Regions from separate parts of the Companilactobacillus sp. HBUAS56275 genome, predicted to be linked through region 2. Evidence: predicted binding sites of a transcription regulator. Region 2 holds the regulator's gene; each other region holds the start of a gene.
What was found. Region 2 encodes NrdR, which represses ribonucleotide reductase genes. Its sites were predicted from a motif close to ACACNATATATNGTGT; they were not measured.
Positions count from the first base shown of each region.

Region 1: the regulator NrdR is predicted to act here: its motif matches at 8,115-8,130, upstream of nrdH (glutaredoxin-like protein NrdH).
Region 3: the regulator NrdR is predicted to act here: its motif matches at 4,413-4,428, upstream of U8526_RS06480 (deoxynucleoside kinase).

Region 1 covers NZ_JAYKKK010000004.1:286,057-296,898, reverse strand. The annotation lists gene U8526_RS09890 (sulfite exporter TauE/SafE family protein) at 1-757, shown strand, start outside; gene U8526_RS09885 (DUF1634 domain-containing protein) at 757-1,122, shown strand; gene U8526_RS09880 (lectin-like domain-containing protein) at 1,191-3,500, opposite strand; gene U8526_RS09875 (MarR family winged helix-turn-helix transcriptional regulator) at 3,759-4,211, shown strand; gene nrdF (class 1b ribonucleoside-diphosphate reductase subunit beta) at 4,250-5,275, opposite strand; gene nrdE (class 1b ribonucleoside-diphosphate reductase subunit alpha) at 5,291-7,468, opposite strand; gene nrdI (class Ib ribonucleoside-diphosphate reductase assembly flavoprotein NrdI) at 7,449-7,823, opposite strand; gene nrdH (glutaredoxin-like protein NrdH) at 7,826-8,056, opposite strand; gene U8526_RS09850 (LVIS_2131 family protein) at 8,327-8,953, shown strand; gene U8526_RS09845 (hypothetical protein) at 9,011-9,220, opposite strand; gene U8526_RS09840 (guanylate kinase) at 9,304-9,861, shown strand; gene U8526_RS09835 (C40 family peptidase) at 10,079-10,795, shown strand.
Region 2 covers NZ_JAYKKK010000001.1:702,438-713,279, reverse strand. The annotation lists gene ytpR (YtpR family tRNA-binding protein) at 1-288, shown strand, start outside; gene murC (UDP-N-acetylmuramate--L-alanine ligase) at 297-1,628, shown strand; gene U8526_RS03310 (MFS transporter) at 1,750-3,147, shown strand; gene polA (DNA polymerase I) at 3,262-5,919, shown strand; gene mutM (DNA-formamidopyrimidine glycosylase) at 6,361-7,188, shown strand; gene coaE (dephospho-CoA kinase) at 7,185-7,778, shown strand; gene nrdR (transcriptional regulator NrdR) at 7,800-8,273, shown strand; gene U8526_RS03285 (DnaD domain protein) at 8,291-9,658, shown strand; gene dnaI (primosomal protein DnaI) at 9,661-10,569, shown strand.
Region 3 covers NZ_JAYKKK010000003.1:680-11,521, reverse strand. The annotation lists gene smpB (SsrA-binding protein SmpB) at 1-21, shown strand, start outside; gene U8526_RS06490 (DUF2207 domain-containing protein) at 112-1,899, shown strand; gene U8526_RS06485 (SpaA isopeptide-forming pilin-related protein) at 1,962-4,283, opposite strand; gene U8526_RS06480 (deoxynucleoside kinase) at 4,541-5,185, shown strand; gene U8526_RS06475 (QueT transporter family protein) at 5,325-5,819, shown strand; gene U8526_RS06470 (glycosyltransferase family 4 protein) at 5,897-7,096, shown strand; gene U8526_RS06465 (glycosyltransferase family 4 protein) at 7,089-8,123, shown strand; gene U8526_RS06460 (lysylphosphatidylglycerol synthase transmembrane domain-containing protein) at 8,123-9,169, shown strand; gene U8526_RS06455 (LTA synthase family protein) at 9,166-10,842, shown strand, end outside.

The DNA.
Region 1 (10,842 bases), on a different contig from region 2:
TACGCCGGTTCTAACTATTATGATGGGGTTAGATATTAAGTATGCAATCGGTGCTAGTATCATCTCTGTTATTGCCACGAGTTCTGGTTCCACAATTGCGTACTTAAAAGACGACATGTTAAATTTGCGTGTGGCCATGTTCTTGGAAATTGCGACAACCGTTGGTGCTATTATGGGTGCCTTATTGGTAGGTGTATTTTCAAGTAATTTCTTATATGTCTTATTTGGTTTCTTCCTACTTTATTCAACTTACAATATGATCCGTAAGTTGATGGATAAAAAAGGTGAGAATGTTTATACCGGACATGATCCAATCGTCGATAAATTTAAATTGGCAAGTACTTATTATGATAAAGCGGAGCAGAAACAAGTTGATTATTCAATGAAAAACGTTCCTGGTGGTTTTATCATGATGTGGGCTGCTGGTTTAGCCAGTGGTTTATTGGGTATTGGTAGTGGTGCCTTCAAGGTTATTGCTATGGATACAATTATGAAAATGCCATTGAAGCCATCAAGTGCTACTAGTAATTTGATGATGGGTGTTACTGCAGCAGCTAGTGCTACAGTATACTTCTTTAATGGTTCAATTCGTCCCGATATTGCTGCACCATTGGCAATCGGTGTTTTAGCTGGAGCAACTATTGGTGCCCGTTTGATGCAAGTCTTGAAGCCAAGAATCATCAGAATGATTTTTATTCCTATTATTCTTTACATGGGAGTACAAATGGCTCTTAAAGGATTTGGGGTGAATATCTAATGAATAATAATACACATGAAGAAACTCGACAGGTTGAATTAGTAATTGGTAAAATTTTGCGTATCGGTGTTGTCACTTCAGCAATCGTTATTTTAATAGGTATGGCCTTGTACTTTATGAGTGGTAGCGGCTATGCCTCAGGTGAATTTCCACGTCGATTTATGGAAATCTTTGCTGGTGTAGCGGCTGGAAAATCATATGCGGTAATTATGCTAGGTGTCTTCCTACTTATTTTGACACCAGTATTACGTGTTGTAGTTTCTATTTACGCTTTTTATAAAGAACACGATAATCTCTATGTAATTATTACAACAATCGTTTTAGTTATTCTGATTTTTGCTATGTTTATGGGATATCGAAGTTAGTTGAAAATAAATAAAAAGAGCCTGATGTGATAATAAATGAATATCACATCAGGCTCTTTTTATTTTTCTTAGTTATCAATAGAATCAATTAGTGACCACGATATTGTACTTGTGTAGATTCCAGCTTTATTACCTTTATTTATCGCTAATAGTATTCCACTATCAGTGGTCCAAGAATCCGCAATATTTTTAATTTGTGTGTCATCGGTATCTTTCGTATGCGTGGCGACGGAAAAACCGTTTTTGATGCTGTGATTTTTGCCATTGGCATCTCGATAAAAAAGGTTACCTAATAATTTATTCTTATCTTTATCAGTTGAGACCAGATCGTCAGCTTGGGCTTGAACAGACCACCGACTTCCCTTTTCTCGACTGTCAACAACATTAATTTGCCATTTACCAAGTCGAGGCAGTATTTCATCAGTGAAGGAACCGTTAATGGGTTTGAACGAAACTATGTTTTGTACATAATCAAATGCTAAATTCCCACCGACGGTGATTTGTCGCGTAATAGTATTACTGGTATTGCCATCCTGATCTGTAACGTAGAAGGAAACCGTATTGATTTTTTCCAGTGAATCACTGCTTATTGGGAGATTAAATTTACCAGATGAATCAACGATATTTTGCATTTCAGTAGAACTATTATTTAATTTTTGATGCACAGTTAAATTCTGATAGTAGGGATTGTTATTACTACCAGCATAAGTTACCTGGGCTGGAATATTAACATCTTCATTTTCTTTTACCTTGATGATATTAGGGGAATCACTATCTAGATTTAATTTTCTAGACCTAATTTTAAAAGGAATAGTATTGGCATCTGTAATAAGATTATCACCTTCGAAAGAAGCATGGGCCGAAGGAACCGTTAGAGTTTCTGAAGCATTTTTTTCAGTTTTACCATGTAACTCGATGATGGCAGTCCTACTATTAGGAGTAAGTTTATCTGGGAGTTGAAATTTAAGCTCGGAATTATTAAAAACGTTTGGATCTATTTGGTGTGGCTTGTTGTCTAATGAGTCTGGATAAGTTATTGTTCCGCTAGTGAATTTAATATGAGTAGGTACATTTATTTTTGCATTGATTTTGTCCCAATTCTTAGTCCAACCTTTATAATTCAGCGTATAAGTGTATCTAATATCACTGTTGGGATCGACGGTATTGTTACTTTCAGTGATTTCACTCCCACCTTGAGAATCGTCATAAATAGCCGGAGTTGCTTCAGCATCAACGAATGAGGGGATGGATTCGAAAACTAGTAAGTTATTTTCAGAGTATCTACCGGTAGATCCAGTGAATCCCCAGTAAAGTTTAGTATTATCTCCTGTTAGTCCAAAGTTTTTTGTATCAATATTGAAAGATGTTTGTACTACATCGTTGGTAATAGGAGCTCCTGTACTTGGATTTTTGTCGTTGTAAGCGTAAGTTATAGTTCCTTGTGAATGATCGGTATCACTTTTAGGTGTCCAAGTAATAGTAACGTGATGCCATTGACCATCTACTAAATGAGGTCGGATTTTATAGTTATTTCCGTGATTCATTGTAATGTATCTTGGAAAATTGCTCATATCATTTATATAGGTAGTTTCCAAAGCTGGATAATTACCAGCAATATGACGATTAGAGTTACTACTACCTCCGGAAACATCTAAGTCAAAGGAAACACCTTCACCAGTTCCAGAGGAGTTTGGTTTTTCTCGATTGACGAAAGTATCAAACTCTAAAGCCCAACTATTTTGAATGGCTGTTTTTGTAGTCTTAGCAACGGAACTATGATCACCATGGTCCCAATCAGCCCCCCAGACACCCAAAGCTTGTCCATTAACTGGAATTCCGTCTGCGGAGAGTGCAATTGAATTTTCTGCATTATTATCGTTCTGGAGAACAAAGGCCATTCCATCACCGACTAATTTTGAAGGATCCTTATTTGGATTTGTATCAGGACCAAAATAGAGCCACATTGAGGCTTTTTGGGGATGTCGAATATCAAAATAATTATCAGCGTTTCTATTACTCCATACAGCACCAGTCTGATAGGTACCATTGGTCATTTTAATTACACTGGTTCCTTTAGTATCTGGATTAGTCGATTGGGTTATTTGAGCATTATTAGTCGTACTTGAATTGAACATATTATTTGAAGGTACAATAACCGGTCTACCCAAACGTTTTTCGGCTGCCTTTTGGAAATCAGCAACGACAAAGGCATTATTATCCCAATTCAATCCTTTAGGTGTGTGTGATAAAGCATACTCATAGTCAGCATTATCATCCGCTTTAACTATTTGGATATGATTAAATAAATAAAGTACGAGTAAAAGCATTATCCCAATAAAGATTAATAATAGTTGTTTCAAACCATTACGTTTAGTCATGAATATTCCTTTCATATGACAAAATCACTCTACAAAGAAATCTTAACAAATAAAAGAATATTTAACATGCCATATAACTCTAAAAAATATTGTGTTTTTATATATAAAAAATAAATAAATAATACAAATAAATATTATTTATTTTGTGGAGATAAAAGTACTTTAAGAGAGTGAAATTAGATTGTGTGAAATATAATAGTTTACAATTCCTTAAAATAAGAATAGAATGTATGCATAAATGATAAGGAGGGATGATTTATGGCAGAAAATATTGCAATCGATGCTACCAAGCCAATCCCCTTGGATGACCACTTGTGTTTCTCTCTCTATGCAACTTCACGTGCAATTCAAAAGTTATATCACGATGGACTTAGTAAAAATAATTTAACTTACCCACAATATTTGGTTTTAGTTTCTCTTTACGAATACGATAATGTTACTGTTAAAAAATTAGGTGAACTACTTTCACTTGATTCAGGTACTCTGACACCATTATTAAAACGAATGGAAAAAGAAGGATTAGTCACTCGTCAACGTAGTAAGGAAGATGAACGTGTTGTTAATGTGAAGTTAACTGATCTAGGAATTTCTAAGCGTAAAGAAGTAAATGAGTTGCCAGAAATACTTGTAGCGAAGAGTAATTTTACAGCTGATGAATGGAATACATTAGAAGATCTATCGAAGAAATTGTTTACTAACATAACAAAATAAGGATTCACCTTAATTGGTGAATCCTTATTTTTGTGGAACTATTTTAATTTTTTAACTTTATTGAAGAGTGAACTGTCATCAGGAGTCTTGTTGTCACCAGTACGTCCAATATCATAATCGGAATCTTTCATGGCTTCAACTTTACCCATTAGATAACCATTACCAACTTGTGAGAAGAAGTCATGATTACTTGTTCCAGTTGAAATACCGTTCATAACGATAGGGTTAACGTCTTCAGCATTACCATCTGGGAATAGTGGTTCTTGTCCTAAGTTCATCAAAGCCTTATTAGCGTTATAACGAAGGAAAACGAGAACTTCATCGACCCAACCAACTTCTTTGTACAATTCTTTAGTATATTTCTCTTCATTATCGTAGAGAGTATAGAGTAAATCGTACATCCAGTCTTTCAATTCAGATTGTTTATCTTCGCTCAATTCGTTGAAACCTAATTGGAATTTATAACCGATATAAGTTCCGTGAACTGACTCATCGCGGATGATCAACTTAATGATTTCAGCAACGTTAGCTAGTTTGTTATTACCTAAATAATAAAGTGGTGTGTAGAATCCTGAATAGAAAAGGAAACTTTCAAGGAAGACACTGGCAACTTTCTTTTGAAGAGGTTCACCGTTTTGATAAATATCGTTGATGAACTTAGCTTTCTTTTGAAGGTATTCGTTGTGATCTGTCCAGTCAAAAATCTCTTCAATTTCTTCGGCAGAATTCAAAGTACTGAAAATAGATGAATAACTCTTAGCGTGAACTGATTCCATGAATTCAATATTGTTGAAAACAGCTGTTTCAGCTTGAGTACGAGTGTCCTTCAACATAGCTTGAATACCATCTTGTGATTGAAGGGTATCTAGTAAGGTCAAACCACCAAAAACGTGTCCAACTACGGTTTGTTCAGCAGGACTAAGGGTACGCCAGTCATCTAAATCGTTGGAAAGAGGAATACGTGTATCCAACCAAAATTGTGAAGTCAACTTTTCCCAAGTTTCCTTATCGATTTGGTCTTCCAACTTATTCCAGTTCATTGATTTGTAATATGTATCAACCATTATAAAAATTTCCTCCTAGATAGAGCAGCTTTCGCACTCGTTACTGCCAATTTCATCGTTATTTTCGGTAAAGGTTCTAACGTAATAAAGTGATTTGATGCCCTTATAGTAAGCATAGTTACGAAGAATACTTAAATCACGTGTTGTTTGTTTAGTATCGTCTGCAGCTTTCCAATCGTAAAGACCAGCAGGGATTTCTGAACGCATGAAGAGAGTCAAACTCATTCCTTGATCAATATGTTCTTGGGCTGAAGCATAAGTATCGATAACTTTTCGCATATCAGTGTCATAAGCTGACTTGTAATACTTGATAGTATCATTACTTAAGAATGGTGCTGGGAAGTATAATTTACCATTCTTCTTTTCCTGACGTTCTTCGACCAATCTAGTAACAGGTTGTAAACTAGCACTGGTATTGTTGATGTAAGAGATAGAACCTGTTGGTGCAACAGCCATACGGTAGGCGTTATAAAGTCCATCACGCATAACGTTGTCTTTTAGTTCTGACCAATCCTTTGGTTGAGGAATGAAGGTGTCATTGAAGAGTTCTTTGACAGCGTCAAGTTTAGGGGCGAAGCTCTTAGCTAGATACTTGTCGAAATAAGATCCGTCCGCATATTTTGATTTTTCAAAATTAGCAAAGGTTTCTTGGCGTTCTTTAGCAATATTATTGCTTTCAACCAATGTCCAGTAGTTAAGGAGCATGAAGTAGACATTGATGAACTCAATTGCTTCAGGAGAGCCATATTCAAGATGATGGCAAGCCAAAAATGTGTGGAGTCCCATTGCACCTAAACCGATAGAATGGCTCATCTTGTTACCATTTGCTACTGGTGGTACAGCAGAGATATTTGAGGCGTCACTGACAAAAGTAAGAGCTCTAGTCATGGAACGAATTGATTGTCCGAAATCGGGACTTTGCATCATATTCAAAATGTTGGTTGAACCAAGGTTACAACTGACATCAGTTCCTAATTTAACGTATTCTTGAGCATCATTTAGTTCTGAAGGTACTTGGACTTGTTGAATCTCAGTACAGAGGTTACTCATGATGATTTTACCGTCGATAGGATTATCACGATTAACAGTGTCGATATTCAAGACGTAAGGATAACCTGATTCTTGTTGTAGCTTACTGATTTCGTCCTCTAGTTCACGAGCTTCGATCTTATATTTTTTGATACGATCGTCGTTAACCATGTTGTCGTATTCTTTAGTGATGTCGACGTATGAGAAAGGAACGCCGTAAACACGTTCAACTGAATAAGGACTGAATAGATACATATCTTCATTATTACGAACTAATTCGTAATACTTGTCAGGTACGATAACACCTAATGAAAGTGTCTTTACACGGACTTTTTCATCGGCGTTTTCCTTTTTAGCAGATAGGAAGTCAATAATATCAGGATGGAAGACGTTTAGGTACACAGCGCCGGCACCTTGTCTTTGACCTAACTGGTTACTATAACTGAAACTGTCTTCTAGCAATTTCATAACGGGTAGAACACCTGATGAAGAGTTATCAACGCCCTTAATAGGTGAACCCGATTCACGCAAATTAGATAGCGTTATACCGACACCACCACCGATTCGTGATAATTGGAGGGCACTATTGATAGTTCTACCGATACTATTCATGTCATCTGTAACTTGTAGTAGGAAACATGAAACGTATTCACCACGGCGTTTACGACCAGCATTAAGAAATGAAGGCGTTGCAGGTTGGTAGCGCTGAGCAATCATTTCAGTAGCTAAACTCTTAGCTAGTGCTTGATCGCCATTAGCGTATAAAAGAGCATTAAAAAGAATTCTCATTTCGTAATTTTCAAGGTATAAATCGCCATCATTGGTCTTTAATGCATATTGATTGTAAAACTTGTATGCAGCCATGAAAGATTGAAATTGGAAATGTTGATCTAATAAGTAGTTATAAAGACTCTCGACAAATTCATGAGGATATTCATCAATAACTTCTTTTTCAATAAAATCGTTGTCGATCAAGTAGTCGATATGATCTTTGAAGGAATCAAATCTCTTAGTATTTGGTTCAACATTCTCAGCAAAAAAGGCTTTAACAGCTTCCTTGTCTTTATTAAGTGGAATCTTATCATCCACGGGGATGTTGATCTCATTATTTAACTTAAAATAATGAAGTTTGGTTACATCTAGGTTATTTAATCCCAATTTCATTCACTACTTTCTTAAAATTTTCGACGTCTTTTTGAGTACCATTGAATTCAAATTCAAAGACAACCGGAACGTCTAATCCACTTGCGATGTCTTTAGCAGTATGGTTGTACAGAGTATTGAAATTGCGATTGCCGCCGCCAGCAACACCTATACAATTTTGAGCATTATCTTTATATTGTAAAAAGTCGATTACAGGATCCATCATATCGTCATCGTAAGCAGGTACGATAAGAATAAATGGCCGACCCATTTGGTAAAAGGGGTCGGCGTCGGTTATTTCATATCCATCTATTCCAAGTTTATTAACGAACCTTCTAGTCTGTCCGGTGATAGAATAATAAGCTATTTTCTTCATGATTAACCTACAAGTTCTTTGAGGCTGTCTGGGCGAAAACCGACGATTGGATCGCTGACAGAGTTCATAACAACCGGAACACTCTTAAAGCCTTGTTGTTTTAAAAGATCCAAATATTCTGGGTCTTGATTGATGTTTCTTTCTTCAAAGGAAACGTTGTGCTCCTTTAAGTATCTCTTAGTCATCTTGCATTGCATACAGTTGTTCTTGCTATATACGATTACGTTATTCATAGTGATTAACTCCTTTCAACTTGCTATTCTCAATCAGTATAATCATTTGAAATATTAAACACAACATATAGTATTCGACATAACGACTAATACACGATATAGCGTGGTTATACTACCATTATAAAAATCCCACAAACGTATGTGCCCACACAATTCTTAGCGTTTTATATCTCAATTTCAAATATTTTTCCGATTCGTGGTAAAATTAGCGTAATGACTATTATAAAGTTATGAAGCATTTAAGACAATTAATTTAGTTGGGAGAAAACTATGAATTCTTGGAATTTTGTGGGAATTATTGCATGGATTATTGTATTAGCACTGTTAATCTTTGTGGTATTTAATATTAGAAATCGTCATTTAAAAATTCTTGTTCAACAAAAGAAAAAAATTACTGGGGTAACAATTTTAACTGATTTATTGGAGATCGTGGTTGTTATTTTAGCTGTGAGTGGAATGTTATATACTAGTTTATTCACTAAGGTTGATTTAAACGATAAGGAGAATATTGCAGTCACCTATAAATACAATCCAATGATCGTTCAAACAACTGATGATGGACAAGGCTACTACGTTAAGATCAATAAGCAGGAGTCAAGTTCATCTACAGATGTTTATCAATATTGGTTGAATAATTCTAAATATACAGTTTCAAGTCAGAATGCTACTATCTCTGACGCAACATTGCCTTTTACCGTTTCGGGGTTACGTTTGAATTGGCCAGTTAAGAAAATTAAGAAATTAGATTCTAAGTACCAAGATGCATACGTCATTACCATGCAAGCTAAGTACAAGAATAATTTCAAGAACGGTCTAGGTTTGAAGGCTAATCGTTATGCTATGGAATACCGTGTATTAAGAGTACCCGCTAGTTCATTCATTAATGTTGAGAAATAAGGGAATAAAAAAAGAAGCTGATTAATTAAAATCAACTTCTTTTTGTTTGAAACATAATTACTTAGCTTTTTTAATCTTCTTGATACTTACAACAATTTTGTTGTTAAGTTCAGTTTTATTAGCATTATCTTTAGGATCATTTTTTACAATTTCCATTAAAGCAGAGTGTTCATAAATCTTTTCAACTTTGCCTTGGAATGGGTAATCCATATCTTCATCAACGGAGCAGTCGTAAACAGTTCCAACCTTTAAATCTTCTATTTTCATATGTAAAATCTCCTCGGATTAATTACTTAACAGACTAGTATATTAATATAGTAGAAGAAATATTTCAAACATAGGGGTTCATAATGGATAAAAAAATTATTGTTATTACCGGTGCAAGCGGTACCGGCAAGACTACCATTAGCAAATATTTGAAAAATACTTATCGTATACCAAGTGTCATCACTCACACTACTAGATTACCACGTGATGGCGAAAAAAACGGTGTAGATTATTATTTTGAAACAGAAGATTCCTTTTTTAGGAATCATTATCTAGAAAAAGTCGAATATAGTGGTCATTGGTATGGATCTTCAGAGGAAAGTCTCAATAAAACTTGGGAAAAATATAATATAGCCAGTATTGTCGTAGATACTCAAGGTGCCATTTCTTATAAGGAAAAATATGGGGAAAAGGCGATTGTGATATTTTTAGAAGTGGACTTCGATACCGTCGCTCAACGATTAAAATTACGCGGGGATGATCAAAAACGTCTAAATATGCGTATAAATAGCGATGAATTCCTCAGAGATTTAAGAATTCCTAAAGAATTAGAGGGAAAATCCTATAAAATTATTAATAATGACATCGAAACGACTAAGAAAAAGGTTGATCAAATACTAAAAAGTAAAAAAGTAAATTAATTTGATTTTTCACAATAGGGCAATAAACATTGATATATCAGTGTTTATTGCCCTATTTTTGTCAAAGATTCCAAAGTGTAACATTCTTATACAATTGTTGTAACAGTTCTGCAATATTCGGGGAGTAATATAGTGGTCGTTGAGTGATAAGAAATTAATAAATTATAAAAATTAAAAACATTTAAAAAAATATACCAATTCATGGGGGATTTCAATTTTGAATACTAACGTTAAAAAAAGTCTAATTTCATTTACAGCTGCTGCAGCAATGGCAGTTACAGGTTTAGGTCTATCAAACGCTTCTTCAGCTAAGGCTGCAACAACTGTCCAAAATGCTCCTTCAGTTGTACGTACAAAGAACAATTCAGCACTATTCAGTACACCATCTACAGATTCAAAGATTGCTAACCGTATTCTTGGATCAAACACAAGCTGGCGTGTAGCTAAGGCTGTTGTAGATGACAACGGTACTACATGGTATCTTGTAGGTAGCAACGAATGGTTAAGAGGTGCTGATGTAACAACTGCTAGTCAAGCAACTACAGAAGCTGCTTCAACAACAAATACTACACAAGCAACAGCTGCTAATGTTATTAGTACTGCTAAGAAATATTTAGGAACACCTTACGTATGGGGTGGTAAGACACCAAGTGGTTTTGACTGCTCAGGTTTCACATCATATGTTTACAACGAAGCAACAGGTAAGAATATTGGTTCATACACAGTAGCTCAAGAAAGTGCCGGTACACAAGAAGCTGTTTCTCAAGCATCAGCCGGAGACCTTCTATTCTGGGGTGGCAGAGGTTCAAGTTATCACGTAGCTATCTACTTAGGTAACAACCAATACATCGCTGCACCACAACCTGGTGAATCTGTAAAGATCTCATCAATCTCAAGTTACTTCATGCCTTCATTCGCTGTTAAGGTTCTATAATTCAAAATTGAATAAACCCTTAAGACCACTTCGGTGGTCTTTTTTTG
Region 2 (10,842 bases):
ATTACGCAAACTGATGTGGGCTTGGATAAGCCTGTACAAATCGTTTGTGGCGCACCTAATATCGATCAAGGACAATTAGTTGTAGTTGCACTTCCAGGTGCAGTTATGCCTACAGGTAAAGAAATTTGGCCTGGTGCCTTGCGTGGAGTGGATAGTTTTGGAATGATTTGCTCAGCTAGAGAATTGGGTATTCCAAATGCACCACAAAAGCGTGGTATTCTAGTACTTGATCACGGTACTGCTGGTCAAGCATTTGATTTTGAAGAAGCAAAGAATTTGTTCAATTAGGAGCTATTATGGAAAAGACAGTCTATCATTTTGTTGGAATTAAAGGAACAGGAATGAGTGCTCTAGCACTTATCTTGAAAGATTTAGGATACGAAGTTCAAGGATCAGATATTGATAAATATACATTTACTCAACGTGGTCTGGAACAAGCGGGAATTAAGATTTTACCTTTCGATGAAAAGAATATTCACGAAGGTTTAACTATTGTTAAAGGAAACGCTTTTAGCAATGATCAAGTAGAAATTAAAAAAGCTAATGATATGCATCTAAAAGTAATTACATATCCTGAATTAGTTGGTACATTGGTTTCTGACTATACTTCAATTGGTATCGCTGGATCTCATGGTAAGACAAGTACGACTGGTCTTTTGGCACATACTTTAAGTGGTATTGCTAAGACATCATACTTAATCGGTGATGGTACTGGTAAGGGTATTAAAGATGCTAAGTTCTTCGTCTTTGAAGCTGACGAATATCGTCGTCATTTCTTGGCTTACTCACCAGATTATCTAATCATTACTAATATTGATTTCGATCATCCCGATTACTTCTTTGGCGGAATCGACGATGTTGTTGACGCTTTTGAGTCAGAAGCTAGAAAGACTAAGAAGGGTATCTTCATCTGGGGTGAAGATAAGCATGCCAAGACAATCAAGGCTGATACACCAATCTATACTTATGGATTAGATGAATCAGATTACATTCGTGCTACAAATATTCAACGTACTGTTAAGGGATCATCATTTGATGTTTCTATTAATGGCGAGAATATTGGTAACTTCCAAGTGCCATTGTTTGGTGAACACAATGTCTTGAATTCATTGGCTGTCATTGGTGTTGGTCATATGGAAAATCTTGATCACGCATTGATCAATCGTGAACTACAAACATTTAGTGGTGTTAAGAGACGCTTTAGTGAAAAGAAAGTGGCAGATCAAGTTATCATTGATGACTATGCTCACCATCCACAGGAAATTAAAGCTACAATTGACGCTGCTAGACAAAAGTATCCTGATAAGAAGATTATTGCTGTCTTCCAACCACATACTTATACAAGAACTTTGGCCTTGATGGATGACTTTGCTAAGTCATTGGATATGGCTGATGAAGTTTACTTAACTAATATCTTTGGCTCCATTCGTGAAGCTCATGGTGATATTACAAGTAAGGATCTTGGCGATAAGATTCATAAGGGTGGTAACGTTCTAACACTTGATAACATGTCTCCATTATTGGAATATCACAATACAGTTATGATATTCATGGGTGCCGGAGATGTTCAAAAGTACGAAACTGCTTATGAACAACTATTGAGTACTCTAAATCCTAATCAACAATAATATTTAGATTTTTATAAAAACTTCTAGATAAAAAAATTTCAAAATAGTAAAGTAAAAGTATTAATTAAGGCTATGACAGAGCAAATTGTCATGGCCTTTTTGTATGAAGAGAGGTAAAAAATTGAAAGATGTAGTCTCTAACCGAGTGAAATTATCAATTTTAGCAGTTGGGTTATTGTCGTTTACGGGAATTTTGATTGAAACTTCAATGAATGTTACTTTTCCCACACTAACAAAAGTTTTGAACGTCAGTTTAGGTACCGTTCAGTGGTTGACGACGGGTTATTTGTTACTGACGACCGTGGTGATGAGTACAACTGCCTATATTTTGAAAAAATTTGATCCTCGAAAAATTTTTATATTTGCGGCGTCACTGTGCTTATTGGGGTCAATTATTTGTATGCTCGCTCCTAATTTTCCTATTCTGATGGCGGGACGTCTTTTGCAAGCAATTGCCACAGGTTTATCAACACCTTTAATGTTCAATTTGATTTTCCTGGAGGTTCCGCAGTCAAAATTAGGACTCTATACTGGATTAGCGGGAGTGGTTATTTCTTTAGCTCCAGCACTCGGACCAACATATGGAGGTGTAGTTAACCGTATTTGGTCGTGGCGTGAAATTTTTGTAGGTGTAGTTCCTTTAATCATCATTTTATTTTTGATCGGTTACTTTTCTATTCGCGGAAAAGTTCCTGGTACTAAAGTCTCGTTTGATTATGGTAGTGTTATTGGTTTAGCAATTATATTCTCAATGATTTTGTTTACCTTCGATCAGGCAGGAGCACACGGTTGGCTATCCGTAAACTTTATTGGTTGGTTAATTGGTTCAATCGTTGTTATTGGAATCTTTAGTTGGTATAACAAAAATAGTAAGCGTCAGTTAATCGACTTTTCGATCCTAAAGTTGCCAGTTTTGAGATTGAGATTATTTAGTTATTTCAGTTTACAATTTATTAATATTGGTTTGTCGTTTGTGCTGCCTATTTTTGCACAGACAGCATTGAAATTAGATTCAGCTCAGGCTGGTTTAATGTTATTACCAGGGTCACTTTTAGGTGCGGTTGTCGGTCCTTTAGCTGGATACGTATACGATAAAAAAGGAGCCTTGATTCCGCTTTTATTCAGTGGCAGCTTGATAACTATTGGTTCAGCCTTATTCTGGTTCAATAGTGAGAATTTGACGTTGATGAGTATCACGTTGATCTATATCATTGTAAGAATTGGGTTCAACTTCGGCTTTGGAACGTCATTGTCCGACGGAAGTACGCAAGTTCAGGGTTCAAAAAAATCAGATCAGAATTCACTTTTTAGTATGATGCAACAATATGCTGGCTCATTGGGGACAAATGTTTTATCAGTCGTAATCACCGCTGCCGCATTAACCAGTGGTACTAAAGATACAGTTGTTAATACTATTCTAGGTACAAAAATTGACTTTATTGTTTTAACTGTTTTATCATTATTGGTACTGATATCGATAATTTATGTTTATTTTAGATATGAAAAGAAGAGTAACTAGTTAAAAGCCTTGATTGGATTGAAATCTGGGCTTTTTTAGTTGTTCGGAAACTGTTACAACAGGTTGGTATTTGTTAAAATAGAAATAGTTAATTTCGGTTTTATTGGAGAATATATGTCAAAAAATAAAAAGTTACTTTTAATAGATGGAAATAGTGTTTCATTTAGAGCATTCTTTGCGATGCATAATGTCCTAGATAAATTTATCAATGGTGAAGGGATACATACTAATGCTTTGTATGCTTTCAATAACATGTTGGAAATTATTTTAAAAGATGAAAAACCAACGCATGCTTTAGTGGCATTTGATGCTGGAAAAACAACTTTTAGAACTAAGATGTTTGATGAATACAAAGGAACACGTGCAAAGACGCCACAAGAGTTGATGGAACAATTGCCATTAATCCAGGAATTGCTCAATTATCGTGGTATTAAGACTTATGAATTACCAGATTATGAAGCCGATGACATCATTGGAACTATGTCCCATAAAGCTGAAAAAGATGGCATGGACGTTACTATTATTACTGGGGACCGTGACTTAACTCAGTTAGCAACTGATAAGGTAACGGTTAAAGTTAATGTCAAAGGTGTTACTGAGACTGAAAGCTATACACCAGAACACGTACAAGAAAAGTTAGGCATCACTCCTAAGCAGATCATTGATATGAAAGGCTTGATGGGCGATAACTCTGATCATTATCCAGGGGTTGAAAAAGTTGGTGAAAAGACTGCCATCAAATTAATCAACGAGTATGGCAGTGTTGAAGGTATTTATGACCATGTTGATGAGATGAAGAAGAGCAAGTTAAAGGAACATCTGATCAATGATAAAGATAAGGCTATCTTGAGTAAGAAATTAGCCACAATCGATCTTGAGGCTCCAGTAGAAATCAAAATGAGTGACTTGGAATATCATGGCGATGATCAAGAAAAATTGATGCAGTTTTATCAAAAGATGGGTTTTAAGACTTTCCTTAATCGTATGGATGTCCCTCAGGAAACAACGGCAGAAGATTTGGACGATATAAAAGTTCAAGCTTTAGATGATAAAGCTATTGAAAAAATTGCTCAAAGTTCAAAAGCTCAGACATTAATAATCGAAGGCTTTGGGGAAAATTATCATACGGCACCGATTACAGGGATTTTAATTTCTGACGGTACCGATTGTTATGGGACAACTGATTTTTCAATCTTAGAAAATGAAACTTTAAAGTCTTGGTTAGCAGATAAGACAAAAGAGAAGTATTTATTCGACAATAAGCGCACAATTGCGTTGTTACATCGTTATGGTTGTCAATTGGCTGGTGTCAGTTTTGATATGTTGTTGGTATCATATTTGTTAGATTCTAATGACAACAAGCAAGATATTGGTTTGGTGGCTAAGAATTACAATGTTAATTTACCAACTGAAGATGAATTTTATGGAAAAGGTGTTAAAAAAGCTGTTCCTGAAGACGACAATTTGTTGTTGAACTTCTTAGCTCAAAAGGCTCAAGTTATAGACAATTTGAAAGATCAAATGTTAAAAGAGTTAAAAGATAATGATCAGGACAGTTTGTACGATGAAATTGAATTGCCATTGTCGATTGTTTTAGCTGAAATGGAGATCAAAGGTATTACCGTTGAAGTTTCTAAGTTAAAGGAGATGGAGAATACTTTTGCCACTAGTTTAGCTGATATTGAGAAGTCAATTTATAAGGATGCTGGAAAAGAATTCAATATTAATTCACCTAAGCAACTTGGAGTTGTCTTATTTGAAGATTTGAAGTTGCCAGTGGTCAAGAAAACTAAGACTGGTTATTCAACTTCTGTCGATGTATTGGAGAAATTGAAAGATAAGTCACCAGTAGTACAAAAAGTATTGGATTATCGCCAAATTTCCAAGATTCAATCAACCTATGTAGTTGGTTTACAAAAGTTTGTTCAACCTGATAACAAGATCCATACGATCTATTTGCAGACATTAACTCAAACAGGCCGTTTGTCATCAATTGAACCTAACTTGCAAAATATTCCAATTCGTATTGATGAAGGAAAGCAGATCCGTAAGGCCTTTGTGCCACAACATAAAGATTGGGAAATCTTCTCAGCCGATTACTCACAAGTTGAATTGCGTGTTCTTGCCCACATTTCTGGGGATGAAAATATGCAAGAAGCTTTCAATGAGGATTATGATATTCACGCTCATACAGCCATGAGAATTTTCGGATTAGACAGTACTGATGATGTTACTCCAAATATGCGTCGTCAGGCGAAAGCTACGAATTTCGGGATTGTTTATGGAATCAGTGATTACGGTTTGTCACAAAATATCGGTATCAGTCGTAAACAAGCGGCAGCCTTTATTCAGTCTTATTTTGAACAATATCCAGGAGTTAAAAAGTATATGGATGATATTGTTAAATATGCGCGTGAAAATGGTTATGTTGAGACTATCATGCATCGTCGTCGCTATTTGCCAGATATCCATTCAAAGAATTTCAATGTTAGAAACTTTGCGCAAAGAACAGCTATGAACACACCTATTCAGGGTAGTGCAGCGGACATCATTAAAGTTGCAATGATTAATATGCAAAAGATGTTGGATAAAGAAAATTTGCAAGCTAATTTACTTTTACAAGTACATGATGAAATGATCTTTGAAGCTCCAGCAACTGAAATCCCAACATTGGAGAAGTTAGTTCCAAGTGTAATGGATTCGGCCGTTAAATTGGATGTGCCTTTGAAAGTTGAAACAGCTCATGGAAAGACTTGGTATGAAGCTAAGTAAAGGGTAGTAGCGTAAGATTCCCGTCCTCCACAAAAATTGGGAATGCTGTTGGAACGCTATGGGCACGATTTGGAACTAATCATTTTACACTTCGTGCAAAATAATGGATTTCCAAAGTCGGCCTCATTGTAACCGGCAGAGCCGGTAACAATGATTTCATAGCTGAACGCATTCCCAATTTTTGCTCCGGACTAATGTTGTGTTCTGTTGTTGTGTGTATGGGTTAATTTAATTAGGTGTTGAAACTGATATCTGTTTACAAAATGGTAAGCCTTTGTTTATTACGAATTTGACCAAGTAACAATAGAATCAGAAATATAGTCGGTAGTAGAAAATCTGTGGGCCCTAAGTGGTGAAATTCTACTACCGACGGCATACTTGTACGATATTAGTTGATATTAGTTATAATAATTAAGAAGTTAAATAATAGTAGGTGATAAGATGCCAGAAATGCCAGAAGTGGAAACTGTCAGGCGTAGTTTGAACTCTCAAGTGAAAGATCACAAGATAACGCATGTTGAAATTCGTTACCCTGACTTAATTACTGGGGATGTAGATCAGTTTGTTGAATTCGTCACTGGAGCAACGGTTACTGATGTCGGTCGACGAGCAAAGTTTTTATTGATTCATTTGGATAATGGCTATACAATTATTAGTCATTTGAGGATGGAAGGTAAGTATCGTATTTCATCTGATCCTGATGCAATTGATAAACATTCACACGCTATCTTTACTTTGGATAATGGTCAAAAGATGATTTATAATGATGTTCGTAAATTCGGTCGTATGCAGTTGTGGAATACGGATGAGTTATCTGAAAATAAATCACTGAAAAAGCTTGGTCCAGAGCCATTGTCGACGGAATTTACGTTTGAAAATTTAAAGCCAAGGATCATGCGTCACCGAAAGGCCATTAAGACCGTTCTATTAGATCAATCGGTTATGAGCGGTTTAGGTAATATTTATGTAGACGAAGTTCTTTGGCAAGTGAAAATACACCCTGAGACGCCTGCTAACCATCTTAGTGATAAAGATATTCAAAATGTCATCGAAGCTTCTAACCAAGAGATGGAAAAAGGAATTGCAGCTGGTGGCTCATCAATCAGAACCTATGTGGATGCAAATGGCCACAAGGGTAATATGCAAAATAATTTAAAAGTCTATGGAAAAGAAGGAACGCCTTGTCCAAGATGTGGAACTACGATTGAAAAAATCAAAGTTGGAGGTCGTGGTACGCATTTTTGTCCAAGGTGTCAGGTAATAAAATGAGTAAGATTTATGGTTTAACAGGAGGAATAGCCTCCGGTAAATCAACCGTTTTAAATTTGTTCAGAAATCATAATTTTATTGTGTATGACGCTGATTATGTTGCTCGTGATGTGGTTAAACTTGGAACTTTAGGCTTAGATCAAATAGTTGAACAATTTGGTAAAGAAGTCCTTTTGCCCAATGGAACTCTGAATCGTCAAAAGTTAAGTGCAATAGTATTTAGCGATAGAAATGAATTAGATAAGCTGGACAAAATAACGAGACCTTTAATAAAAAGGGAAATTTTACAAACGGTTGCTGAGGTCAAAAGATCTACAGATAAAACAATTTCAATATTTGAAATACCACTATTATTTGAAGGTAATTATCAGAACTATTTTGATGGCGTGATTAGTGTCTATGTTGAACCACAGATTCAATTGCACCGTTTGATGAGACGAAATGCTATTACCAAAGAAGTTGCCTTAGAACAGATCAATTCACAAATGTCGATGGATGAGAAAAAGGAACGTGCTGACTTTGTGATTGATAATTCGGAGGATTTAGCACATCTTCAAGAAGAATTTGATCGATTAGTACCTAAACTTTAATTTGGAAAAGAGGCTGGAATTTTGATTTGTCCGCATTGTCATCATGATTCATCAAAAGTTATTGACAGTCGTCCCAGTGATGAAGGACGTGCCATTAGAAGAAGACGCGAATGTGAATATTGTGGAACTAGGTTCACAACGTTTGAAAGGTTAGAAAAATCGCCACTATTGGTTATTAAGAAGAATGGCAACAGAGAAGAATTCAGCCGTGAAAAGTTACTACGTGGCTTAGTTCGTGCTGCTGAAAAGCGTCCTGTAACGATGGACCAAATGAATGATATTGTCGATAAGGTAGAAAATGAAATTAGAGCAACTGGTGAAAGTGAAGTCCGTTCCCAGTTAATTGGCGAACATGTTATGAAAATCTTATCTAAAGTAGATGATGTAACTTACATTCGCTTTGCAAGTGTTTATCGTGAGTTTAAAGACATGAATGGTTTCATGCAGGAAGTTCAAGAGATGATGTCTAACGGTAAGAAAATTGATAATAAGTAAGGGGAGTATCAGTGTCCGTGAGTAATTTTGAATCAGATAAATTTACACCTTTAGTAGGTTATTGGTGTTTGCCAAGTGGTCATTTGAATGATGACGATCGTCATATTTTTACTGACTTATATTTGCCTATTTTAGGCACTGAAGCTTTCAGTTTATACTTGTTGTTGTGGGAAAAATTGCCTAATAAAGAAGTCGTTACACAACGAAAAAGTCATGCCGAATTAATGAGTTTGCTAGGTATTGATCTAAAACGATTTTATGAGGCTCGTATCAAAACTGAGGCTTTAGGATTGATCAGAACCTACCAGAAAAAAGACAGTTTAGGACCTTACTATATTTATCAGTTATTTGAGCCATTATCACCAGATGAATTTTTTAAGGATGATCTGATGAGTATCTTCTTGTACGAACAAGTTGGCGAAAGTAAATACCATTTATTAGCCGATAAATATGCTCATTCAGACCTGATTTTAAAAGATTCGCATGAAATCACGAAGGACTTTTTAGAGGTCTTTCAGCTAAGCAATAGTGATTTGATAAATACGCCAAGTGAAGTTAAAAATACTCAGGATAGTTATGCAACAAACAAGACGAATACTAAGAAGCCATCGTTAAATGAGCAAGAGATTCCTCAATTAGACTGGGAATTAATTTCAGATCGAATTCAACAACTATTTAGGATTCATCCTGACAATTTGTTGGAGAATCAAGAATTGATTTTGAATTTACATGCTTTTTACGGATTAGATGAGATCACATTGATTGATTTGATTGGTAAAACTTGTGATATTGTTAAGAATAAAATTGATCCTGCTCGTTTGAAAAAAGCTGTCCAGGATCGTTTTGAAAAGAATGCTAATATTTCAGTAAGACAGCAGGCAGATTCAGAACCTGAGCCTGTAGAATCAGATAATAGCCAGTTAAATCGTGCTGATCAACTATTATTAAAGCAAGCGCGTTCTTTACGTCCTGCTGAATTTTTGGCTGCGCAGAAGCAAAAGAGCGGTGGCTTTACAGGAACGGTGGAGTCCAATGCTTTACGAAATATGGCAATGAAGTCTTATTTGTCACCGGCTGTTTTAAATATTATGGTTTATTACATTTTGCAAACTTCGCCGACATTAACACTGCCACTAATGGAAACAATGGCAAACGATTGGCAACAAAATGATGTTAAAACACCAGAACAAGCTTTGAAACGAATCAATGATTTTCAAACTAAAAGTCGCAATCCCAAGCGTCGTTATAACAATAAGAATCGAAAAGTTGAACAGGCTACTGATTGGAGCAAGGTGAAAGCTAAAGTCCCAGCACAAACGAATCAAAAAAATGAACAAGATGATCTTCAGAATCGTTTGAAGAGATTGAGAAATAAGGATAATTAAGTATGGAAAATTTAGGTAGTAGATTAGCAGAATATTTGAACTCAAAAAATTTGACGGAGGATTATCGCCGTCTTCTTAACGATGCCTTGAATGATTCTGATGTACAGAAATTCTTAAAAGAAAATAGCGATAGAATTAATCCTAATGCTATCTCTACTAGTGCGGCTAGTATTTATGAATTTTATAATAACAAACGACATACGAGTGAATTAACACGTGGATATTATCCTAAATTGATAGTTAATAATCACAATATTGAAGTGGCTTATTATCCAAATGAGCGGACCCAAAATCGTGAAAAAAGAAGTCAATATGAATCAAGTTTTGTTTTGATGGATATGGCTCCTGACATTCGTCGTGCTAAGTTGGATGATTATGATGGTGAAGGTAGACAAGATGCGTTAGGCAAGGCTTTAGATTTCATCGACAACTATTTACATCAGGATGGTTTTACACCTGGATTGTATTTAGCTGGTGACTTTGGTGTGGGTAAAACTTATCTTTTAGGTGCTATTGCCAATGAATTATTTAAGCACGATGTTCATACAACCTTGATGCATTTTCCAACTTTTGCGGTTGAGATGAAAGATTCCATTGGTCAAAATAATGTTTTGGCTAAAGTTAATAAGATTAAGGGTGCCGATATTTTGATGTTGGATGATATTGGTGCGGATACGATGTCTAGTTGGATTCGTGATGAGGTCTTAGGAGTCATTCTGCAATATCGTATGCAGGAAAATTTACCAACATTCTTTTCTTCTAATTTCTCAATGAAGGAATTAGAACAACATCTAGCTGTCAACCAACGGGGAGAAGAAGAGCCCGTTAAGGCTAAACGTATTATGGAACGAGTTAAATACTTGTCTCGAGAAGTAATTGTTACCGGTGAAAACAGAAGATTTAAAAAATAACTTGCATTATCGAAAATTTAATGTTTTACTAGGGTCATGAAAGATAACACTTCGGTTCTACTCAGGGAGGGTACGGTTACTGGAAGCTTACCCATTACTGGAGTTACCACTTTCGTATAAAATTGTATAATGATTGCCGGTTACTTTATAACCGTAGAGTGAAAGCTGTATTTGTTGTACAGTTTTAACGAGGGTGGAACCGCGTAGAAATGCGTCCCTGAAGTATGTATATATCGTTAGATATGTTTATACTTCAGGGACGCATTTTTTGTT
Region 3 (10,842 bases), on a different contig from region 2:
ATTGTTAAGAATGCGTATTAATCTTTCGATTGATCGCTTTTTTTTTACCTAAAATTTTAAAATGTTAAAATATGATAAAATTAGTTTATTAATGATTCAATGGGGGATCAAATGAAAAAACTAGTAGGGCTGTTATTTGCTTTTTTAGCAATGTTTCTAGCGTTTCAAACTACTACTGTTGTAAAAGCCGATAAGTTCACGGTAAAAAAGTATGATGTTGTCGTCGATATTAAAAAAGATGGTAACGCTGACTTAACTCAGAATATTACCTATGATTTTCAAGGTGATTATCACGGGGTCTACTACGATCAGGACCTAAGAGGTATCAAGGGTGCCAGTGATCCGGTAGTCAGCTACAATGACGGATCTGGAATTAAGACATTAGCCAATAATGATTCTGGTCAAAACGATACTGTCAAAGTGACTAGAACTGATAAGTCGATGGACATGAAAGTTTATCACGCGGTCGATTCAGAGATGGTGACCTATACCTATAAATATCAGCTCTATGGTGTTATTACCAATTATTTGGATACAGCAGAGTTGAATTGGAAGATCATTGGTAATGGTTGGGATAACGATTTAAACAATATTAAATTAACTTTGAATTTCCCACAGAAGAATATTTCTCAATTGCAAGCGTGGACACACGGACCGCTTTCTGGTCATACAGAAGTGGACAAGAAAAATGGACGAGTAGTGATGACTTTGGATGAATTGTCAGCCAATAAATCAGTTGAAAGTCATGTCATTTTTCCAACAGCTGTGACGTCAGCTAATAAGAACGTAGTTAATGAAAAGGCTAAGTCGAGGATTCTAGCAAATGAAAAATCTCTGGCAGAGCAGGCCAATGCTCAAAGACAGCGAGAAAAGACTTTCTATTGGATAATGATGGCAATCGCTGCGGCAGTTATTGTTATTATTTACCTCTATCAATTTATTAAATTGCGTAAGAATCCAGGTCAAAAGCATCAGATACCAACGCCTTTATATCATATATTTGATGAACCTGAATTTATTCCTAGTTTTACTGAAATAATTTTGGATCGTCAATCGGAGGCTAACAGCAATTCTTTGACAGCTGATTTGTTGAATGAAGTTGGTTACCGCCGTATGAAGATTGATAAAATTGGTAAGGATTATGAAATTACAGCTTTAGTCCCACCGACCAATGAATTCTTTAAGTATTTGATCGAAAAAATCGGTGATGGAAAGTCAGTCCGGTTGAAGCAAATTCGTAAGTCTGCTAGGGGTAATGATGATAAGATGACTGATGAGTTCAATAAGTGGTCTAAGGATGCAGCTAAAGGCCGCGAGAAATATTTGGATATCGGTAATATGAATTTGGTCGATAGTTTCAAAGTTTCGACGATTGCTGTTGATATTATTTTATTCATCATGTTGATAATAACTTTCGTCCTCAGCAGTACTATTTTAGCTGTTAGCACAATCTTGATTGCCCTTGGACTTGCAGTCTGGATTCCATATTTTATCGTTAAAAAGAGAATTACACCTTATACAGACTTAGGTGAAGAAGAGGTTAATAAAATCAGAGCCTTTAAACGGATGCTACAAGATATCGATGATATCAAAATGGCTGAAGTGGGTGACATTATTTTGTGGGAACGCTTCTTGCCATATGCAGTAGTATTTGGCGTTTCTGATAGAGTGATTAATGCATTGAAAGTCAACTTTGGAGCCGATGTGGTTAACAATTCGCCTATTGCTTATTACTACATTGGGACTGCCAGTTTTCTTAATAGCAGTACAGGCTTCCAAACAGCCTTTACAGGAGCAATTTCAGCTGGGGGTTCATCAAGTATCTCAGGTGGATCTGGTGGCTTCTCAGGTGGCGGATCTGGAGGTTTCGGGGGAGGTTCCGGTGGTGGAGCTTTCTAAAAATAGATTGAGACAAAAAAATGGACTGAGAATATTTTCTCAGTCCATTTTTAATTATCTAATTAAGCATGACGACGATTAATATATGCAATGCTAATTAGAAGAACGAATCCTAGAAGACTTGCTAACAAACCGGATTCAGCACCAGTTTGAGGAAGCGTGTCACCATTAGATTCTGAAGTAGAACTATTGCCATTGTTTGAAGTACCAGGGTTCAATGGGTTAGTGATAAGTCCACCTTCATTATTGTTATTGTCTGTAGCAGGATGTTCAGGATCAACGATTAAACCACCGTTGTTATCATCCTTATCACCATTGCCATTTTCATCAGGCTTAGAAGTATTACCTTCGTTACCATTGTTATCTCCAGGTTCTTCAGTACTTGGCTCTTCGGTACCAGGTTTGTCAGTATCTGGTTCTTCAGTGCCGGGTTCTTCAGTACTTGGTTCTTCGGTACCAGGTTCTCCAGTACCGGGCTCTCCAGTACCAGGTTCTTCAGTTTCTTTCTTTGGATCGGATGTTATTTGTGGTTTACTACCATTTTCAGGTGATTCTTCAGTAATAGAAAATTCGATCTTATCAGGATTTAGTTCATATCCATCTGGAGCTTTAGTTTCTACGAAGTAATAATCTCCGAGTGGAAGATTATCAACTTTGATAATGCCGAGTTCGTTTGTGACGCTGGTTGTCAAAGCCTTACCATCTTTAGTATAAAGTGTGTATTCAGCACCAGGGACACCAGTAGTCATATCATCACGATCAAATTTTTGTAATAGAGTGCTGTACAAATCCTCGAAGGCAACTTCTTTTTCATTTTCTACAGAAAGAAGCGCAGGTGTTAAATCATCAGCCGTGATATCAAATTCGATATCTTCACCTTTGAGATAACCCTCAGGAGCTTTAGTTTCAACTAACTTATAATGACCAACTGGCAGGTTGTAGAAGTGACCAAGACCTAAACGGTCAGTAGTGATTGTTCCAACAACTTCGCCTTTATCGTTAACAATATTGAATTCAGCACCAGCTAATTTATAGCCAGTTTCAGCATCAATTTTTTTGATAACGATTGAACCCAATTCTTCTTTTTCAGGTTCGTCGACACCTGTTACTTCAACAGGAGTTGTAGTTTGTCCTGTGACAGTAAATGGAATTTCATTCTCATTTAGTTGATAGCCACTAGGAGCTGTAACTTCTTTAAAGTAGTAATCACCAGCACTAAGACCAGTCAATTTGATCTGACCGTTTTCATCAGTTGTCAAATTAGTTTTAACTGGAGTATCTGAACCGACTTTATAAAGGTCGTAAACAGCACCTGCTAATGGTTCATTGATGTTTTGCTCATTAAGTTTAGTTAATGTAACACCACCAAGTTTGTCTCCACTACCATTACCTGAATTAGTTCCGCTAGAAACTTTTCCAGAAGCAGTTTCTTCGATTTGTTTAGAATCATTACCACTGCCTGGGAAAGTTCCTATCATGTTGGCATCATTTTTAAAAGATGTTCCAGCGGATATTTGACTAGGATCGGTAACCTTAGTCTGAAAAGTAATAGCATACATTTGAGTTCCAGAGTTTGGAATTTCTAGTGAAAATCCCTTGTCAGTCTCGTTTAGTGTGTATTTATCTGAAGAAACAGTGTCCCCACGCTTGTAAGTGCCACTATTCTTATCTTTCCAAGTTGCTTCTTGAACTACAACTGTACCAGGAACATACGCTAGGTTAGGATCAGTAATCGTATCATAGACACTTAACGTACCGAAGTTCAATTCATTACGGTTAGCTATAATAGTCCATGTAACAATTTCATTTCCCTCAGCGTCGGTACCTAAAACACCCTTTTTTGAGATGTTTTTATCATTAGATTTGACGTTAATGGTATCATTTTGGTTCTGATTATCCTTGATACCGAAGATGACATCGTTTTCACCAACTTGTGCATGGTTACGATCAACAGTAACACCGGTATCGATGTTAAGTGTTCCCTTAACATTGTGAAGGTCTTCAATATTGTCATTAAAAGTAACGATGATATTATTACCCTCACCTAAAACAGCCGTACCAATAACTTCACCATTTTCTCCGATAACATCAAACGGAGTACTATTTGGTATAACTTCTAGTGGAGTAGGTACAGAGATGGTCAAAGTATCTCCACTGTGAAGATCATATCCCGTTGAGTCATAATCGTACTGTAATTTTACAGTTCCGCCCATACTATACTCTTTACCAGGAGTATTATTAGTAATAACGGTATTCGTGATCATATCTGTATTAGTATAATTTGTAGCAGCTTTAGCATCGTTACTATTAAAAGTAAAGGCCAAAACTACAACAGCTAGTCCAGCTATGAGAGCACTGAAAATATTTCGTAATTTATTCCCCATGTTTTTCCCCTTTCTTAAACATTACATCCCAATTATAGGATTATTGAAGTAAATACGATAGGGGCTAAAGATAAATATTATTTTATTATTTAAAAACATTATTAATAAGGAAATAACTACTTGTGATAAATACCACATATGGTGAAATTGTAAAAAAATATACAACATATATGGACTAAGTGGTATCATAGTGAATGTTGTTTTTTTACAAATTAACAAAGCAAATATAGAAATAAAACCTACGGAGGAGAATAATGATGATCGTATTGAGCGGCGCAATTGGAGCCGGAAAGAGTTCATTGGCGACTATTTTATCAGAACACTTAGGAACTGAGGCTTTCTATGAACAAGTTGATAATAATCCGGTTTTGCCATTATTTTATAAAGACCCTAAAAAATATGCATTTTTACTACAAATTTACTTTTTGAACAAACGTTTTGATTCAATTAAGAAAGCTATGGTACAAGACAATAATGTTTTGGACCGTTCAATCTACGAAGATTCATTATTCTTCCACATGAATGCCGATATGGGCAGAGCTACTCCACAAGAAGTAAAAGTTTATGACGAACTTTTGGCTAATATGATGCAAGAACTACCATATGCTGCTGCTAAGAAAGCACCTGACCTATTAGTACATTTGGACATTTCTTATGATACGATGATTCACCGTATTGAAAAACGTGGTCGTTCATATGAACAACCAGAACAAGATCCAACTTTACCAGAATACTATCATCAACTACTAGACCGCTACGATGGTTGGTATGACGATTATGATTACAGTCCTAAGATGAAGATCGATGGCGACAAGTATGACTTCGTTGAAAATTCTGATGACCGTAAGAAGGTTCTTGAATTGATCGATGAACAATTACGTAACCGTGGTACTTTAAAATAATAGATAAGACTAGACAAGGCCAATAGTTGGCTTTGTCTTTTTTATTGGCTTGATACCGAGTTGAAAATAAGATAACCTATTAAGAGCAGTTTACACTGATGAACCTGCAGAATTAATTAAAACAGTGGAGGGTTTTATTTTGAGTAATTTAAAAGTAAGAGATATCACACAATTGGCCTTGGTAGCAGCGCTTTATGTAGCAATAACCATTGCACCGGTTATTTCAGCGTTTTCCTACGGTCAGATCCAATTTCGTGTTTCAGAGATCTTGATGTTATTGCCATTTTTTAATCATAAATATAGTTGGTCTTTGATTATTGGATGTTTTATCTCGAATATTTTCAGTGCATCATTAGGGGCTTACGATTTGGTTCTAGGAACATTAGCAACAGCTATTGCTTGCTACTTGATTACTAGAGTACCAGCTAAGACAAAGAACTTATGGTTGGTTCCTGTGATCTGTGCCGTCGTGAACGGTTTGATTGTTGGAGCTGAGCTACATTTTGTTTTGAAACTACCATTCGCATTGAACTTCGTTACAGTTGGTTTAGGTGAATTGGTTGTCGTAGCAATTGGTGCAGTGATTTTCTATTTCTTGATGCAAAATAAGAGTTTTAGTAAATTAATAAAGTAAGGCAGAGATGAGGGAAGTTCTTCCCTCATTTTTTTGTTATAATCTACTTTATAGAGTTTGCAAGGAGATGTGATTTTATGAACATCGGAATTTTTACTGATACGTACTTTCCTCAAGTGAGTGGGGTAGCAACATCAATTCAAACATTAAAGAACGATTTGGAGAGAAAAGGACATTCAGTTTATATTTTTACGACAACAGATCCTAATGTGCCTAAGAATACGATTGAGCCTAATATCTTTCGTCTGACTAGTGTGCCTTTTATTTCTTTTACAGACAGAAGAATCGCTATCAGAGGAATGTTCCATGCCGTTGAATTAGCTAAGGAATTAAAGCTAGATATTGTGCATACCCAGACAGAATTCTCTTTGGGGATGATTGGAAAATTTGTTGCTAAGCAATTGAAGATTCCATTTGTTCATACATACCACACAATGTATGAGGATTATTTGCATTACGTCTTAAATGGTCACTTGTTGAAACCATATCATGTTAAGCAAATGACAAAATTATTTTTGAAAAATGCTTCAGGTGTAGTTGCACCAAGTAAGCAAGTGAAAGAAACTATGGATCGTTATGGTATCAAGACTCCCATCTCGATAATTCCAACAGGTGTTGACTTGTCTGAATATACAAAGCCTGTCAATGCATCTGTGATTCGTGAAAAATTGGGTATAGCTGAAGATACGCCAGTTATTTTAATGCTTAGTCGAATTGCTTTGGAGAAAAAAATTGACCATATGCTCAGATCCATGCCAGAATTATTAAAGTATAATCCTAAGATTATGTTAGTAATTGTTGGTGACGGACCAGATATGGACGAACTAGTTCAAATGAGTAAGGATTTGCATATCAGTGATAATGTTATTTTCACTGGTGAAGTAGCGCACGATGAGATTTCGCCTTACTACCATATGGCTAATCTTTTTGTGTCTTCTAGTGATACGGAATCTCAAGGTCTGACTTATATTGAAGCAATTGCTTCTGGCCTTAAGATTGTAGTTAGAAGTGCACCATATACTGATGCCTTGTTGACTGATCCTTCAGTTGGTGTAACATTCAGTCAAGATGACCAATTAGTACCTAAGATCAAGACATATCTTGATCATCCTAACTCATTCGATGATCGTGAAGCCCGTCAAAAGGTATTATATGGTATTTCATCAGATGGATTTGGTAACTCGATTCTTGATTTTTATCGTCATGCCGAGGATTACTTCGTCAGAGAGAAACTTTCAGATTCATCAATCGATCCAGAGGAGTATTCTAATGATTAAAATAAACATGTTTTCATCCGCAGATAAAGTTGCAGGTCAAGGTGTAGGTAGTGCTTATACTGAATTAATTAATTTGCTAAAAGATCGTTTTAGTGATGAATTCGATATTAAGATAAATGATTATCACCGCAGTGATTTAAGTCACTATCACACAATTGATCCACAGTTCTATTTATCTACATTTTCTAAAAAAAGAGGCCGCAAGATAGGTTATGTTCACTTCTTACCAGAGACACTGGAGGGAAGTATCAAATTACCTCAACCAGCACGTGGCGTCTTCTATAACTATGTGATCAGTTTTTACAAACGCATGGACCAAATTGTGGTTGTTAATCCAACTTTCATTGATAAGTTAGTAGCACATGGTTTGGACCGTAAGAAAATCAAATATATTCCTAATTTTGTTTCAACCGATAACTTTTACGAAAAGAGTGCTGAAGAAAAGGCCGCATTCCGTAAGAAGATTGGTGTTCCTGAAGATAAATTTGTTGTTTTTGGTGACGGACAAGTGCAGGAACGTAAAGGTATCGATGATTTTTACAAGTTAGCTCAAGTTAATCCAGATATTCAATTTATTTGGGCAGGTGGATTTTCATTTGGCAAGATTACTGATGGTTACGACCGCTATAAAGATATGATCGATAATGCACCCGATAATATGACGTTTACAGGTATAGTCGACCGCAATGATTTAGTTAACTACTATAATATTTGTGACTTATTCTTGTTGCCTTCATACGATGAGTTGTTCCCAATGTCAGTTTTAGAGGCATTTAGTTGTGGGGCACCTGTTTTGTTGAGAGACTTGGAATTGTATCGTGCCATTATTGATGGCTACTATCAAAAAGCAGATGGTTTTTCAGACATGAATGTTTTCATTAATCATGCCAATCAAGATCGTTCTATCTTAGAGGACTTCAAGAAGAAATCTAAAGAAGCAGCAAATCAGTACTCAGAGGATAATTTGAGTAAGATTTGGTATGACTTTTATACAGAACAATATAATATTGCTAAACGGGATAAATAATGGATAGAAAACATATAGCAGCAATTTTTGTAATGTTGGGATTAGGTGTTGGTATTTTTGGCTGGGAAGCTAGAAATATCGACTTTAATTCCTTGGTTTCAACTTTTAAAAGTTTGAACTACTTTTGGCTAGCAGTGGCGTTCTTATCAATTCTCTTATCGTATGGGGTCGAAGCAATGGTCTTGCATACGTTATTGAAGAAGAAAGAAGATCGTAAATTTGGCTGGTGGGAAATGTATCGTATTCCTTTGATCCAGGCACTGTTTAATGCAATTACACCTTTCTCTTCAGGTGGTCAACCAGCACAATTGATTGGTTTGATGCAGTCAAAGATTGACGGTGGTCGCGCTAGTTCCGTCTTATTAATGAAGTTTGTCATTTACCAGGCGATGGTATTGGTCAATTTTATCGTGGCAATGTTAGTTAGTTTCAGTAGTGTTGCTAAGCATTTTTCTGGATTAGCGACCTTAATCGTCTTCGGAATGGTAATTCACGTTGTAACGATTTCGTTCCTACTTATGATCATGTATTACTACGATTTTACAAAAAAAATGGTACAAATTGTTTTGAAACCGGTTTTATTTTTTCTAAAAGAAGAAAAACGTGATAAAATTTTACAGTCAGCTATAGACAGTATTGATAGTTTTTACAAAGAGAGTTTAGTTTTAAAGCAAGAGAAGAAAAAAGTGATCAAAGCATCACTATTAACAATCTTGCAATTATTCCTATACTACTTTGTAGTTTATTTTGTTTTATTGGCTTTGAATTGTGACCACGTAAATATAATCGATGTATTAGTTATGCATATTATGATTGTTATGATTGTTTCAATCTTTCCTATTCCTGGTGGATCAGGTGGGGCAGAATTCAGTTTCAAGACATTGTTTGCTGGATTTATACCTTCTTCATCAGGCTTGATTTTAGGTATGTTTTTATGGAGATTTATTACGTATTATTTGGGGATGTTCTTAGGGATTATCGCAGTTTCAAAGAAACCAAAAATTGAACAACAAGTTGCTAATAAATCTATGGAGCGAAAACAATGAAGCGTATTACTAAAGGTATTTCCAATTTTTTAAACACTAGGCTAGGATTTGTACTTCTAGCTGTGTTTTTATATACTCTGAAAACGATTTATGCTTATACGACTAAGTTTAACTTAGGTGTAAAAGGATCGATTCAGACATTTTTAATGATTATTAATCCAATTCCAATCATGTTGTTGCTGTTTGGGATTGCTTTATACATGAAAGGAAGAAAGTCTTATATTTTTCTTCTGATCATTGATTTTTTAGATTCGGTTTGGCTATTCTCGAATATTTTGTATTATCGAGAATTTTCGGATTTCCTTACAATGGTGCTTATTAAAGGATCAGGCTCAGTAACCAATAATCTTGGTAAGAGTATCATGGGAATCTTAAAACCAACTGATTTTCTAGTTTTTCTTGATGTTATTGTTCTGATATTATTATTAGCTTTCCACGTTATAAAGATGGATGTTAAACGTCTAAATTGGCGTATTCCTGTTTTAATCAGTTCATTAGCTGTTTTGTTATTTGGTGCTAATTTAACTTTAGCTGAAAGTGATCGTTCTCAATTATTAACAAGAACATTTGATAATAATTATATTGTTAAGTACTTGGGACTCAACGTCTTTAACATTTACGATTTGGTCAAGACGACAAAGACTAATGCTGTTAAGTCACAAGCTAAAAGTTCTGATATCGATTCAATTGAGAAATATATGAAGGATAACTATGTTCAGCCCAATGTTGAATATACTGGTGTTGCCAAGGGTAAAAATGTCTTCATTATTCATTTGGAGAGTTTGCAACAATTCATGATCGACTATAAATGGGATGATGAAGAAGTAACACCTAATCTAAATAAGATTTATCACGAAAGCAATACGTTGAGTTTTGACAACTTCTTTAACCAAGTTGGACAAGGTAAGACAGCTGATGCGGAATTGATGCTTGAAAACTCATTGTTTGGTTTGCCTGAAGGTTCAGCAATGGTTACCGATGGTACGTCAAATACTTTCCAAGCAGCACCTGCTATTTTGGATCAGGAGGGCGGCTATACTAGTGCCTCCTTCCATGGGGATGTTCCAAGTTTCTGGAATCGTGATAATGCTTATAAGTCATGGGGCTATGATTACTTCTTTAGTTCTAACTACTACAAGCAAAAGAAGAGCTACAATGTTGGCTATGGTATGAAGGATAAGATCTTCCTTAAGGATTCAACTCAATACATAGAACAATTGCCACAACCTTTCTATGCTAAATTGATTACTGTTACAAATCACTATCCATATACCTTGGATAAAAAGAATCAAACTATTTCTAAAACTGATACCGGCGATAAGACTGTTGATGGTTACGTTCAAACAGCTAGATACTTGGATGAGTCTATCGGTGAGTTCATGGATTGGCTAAAGGCCACTGGGCTAGATAAGAAGAGTATGGTCGTCTTCTATGGTGATCACTATGGTATTTCAGATAATCATAAGAAGGCCATGGCTAAGCTTACTGGGATCAAAGGATTCAATGATTTTGATAATGCTCAATATCAACGTGTACCATTTATGATTCATATGGATGGGCTAAAAGGTGGAATCAATCACACTTATGGTGGTGAAATTGATGTCTTGCCAACAATCTTGAATCTTCTAGGTATTGATAATAAGAATATGGTTCAATTTGGTAGTGATTTGCTA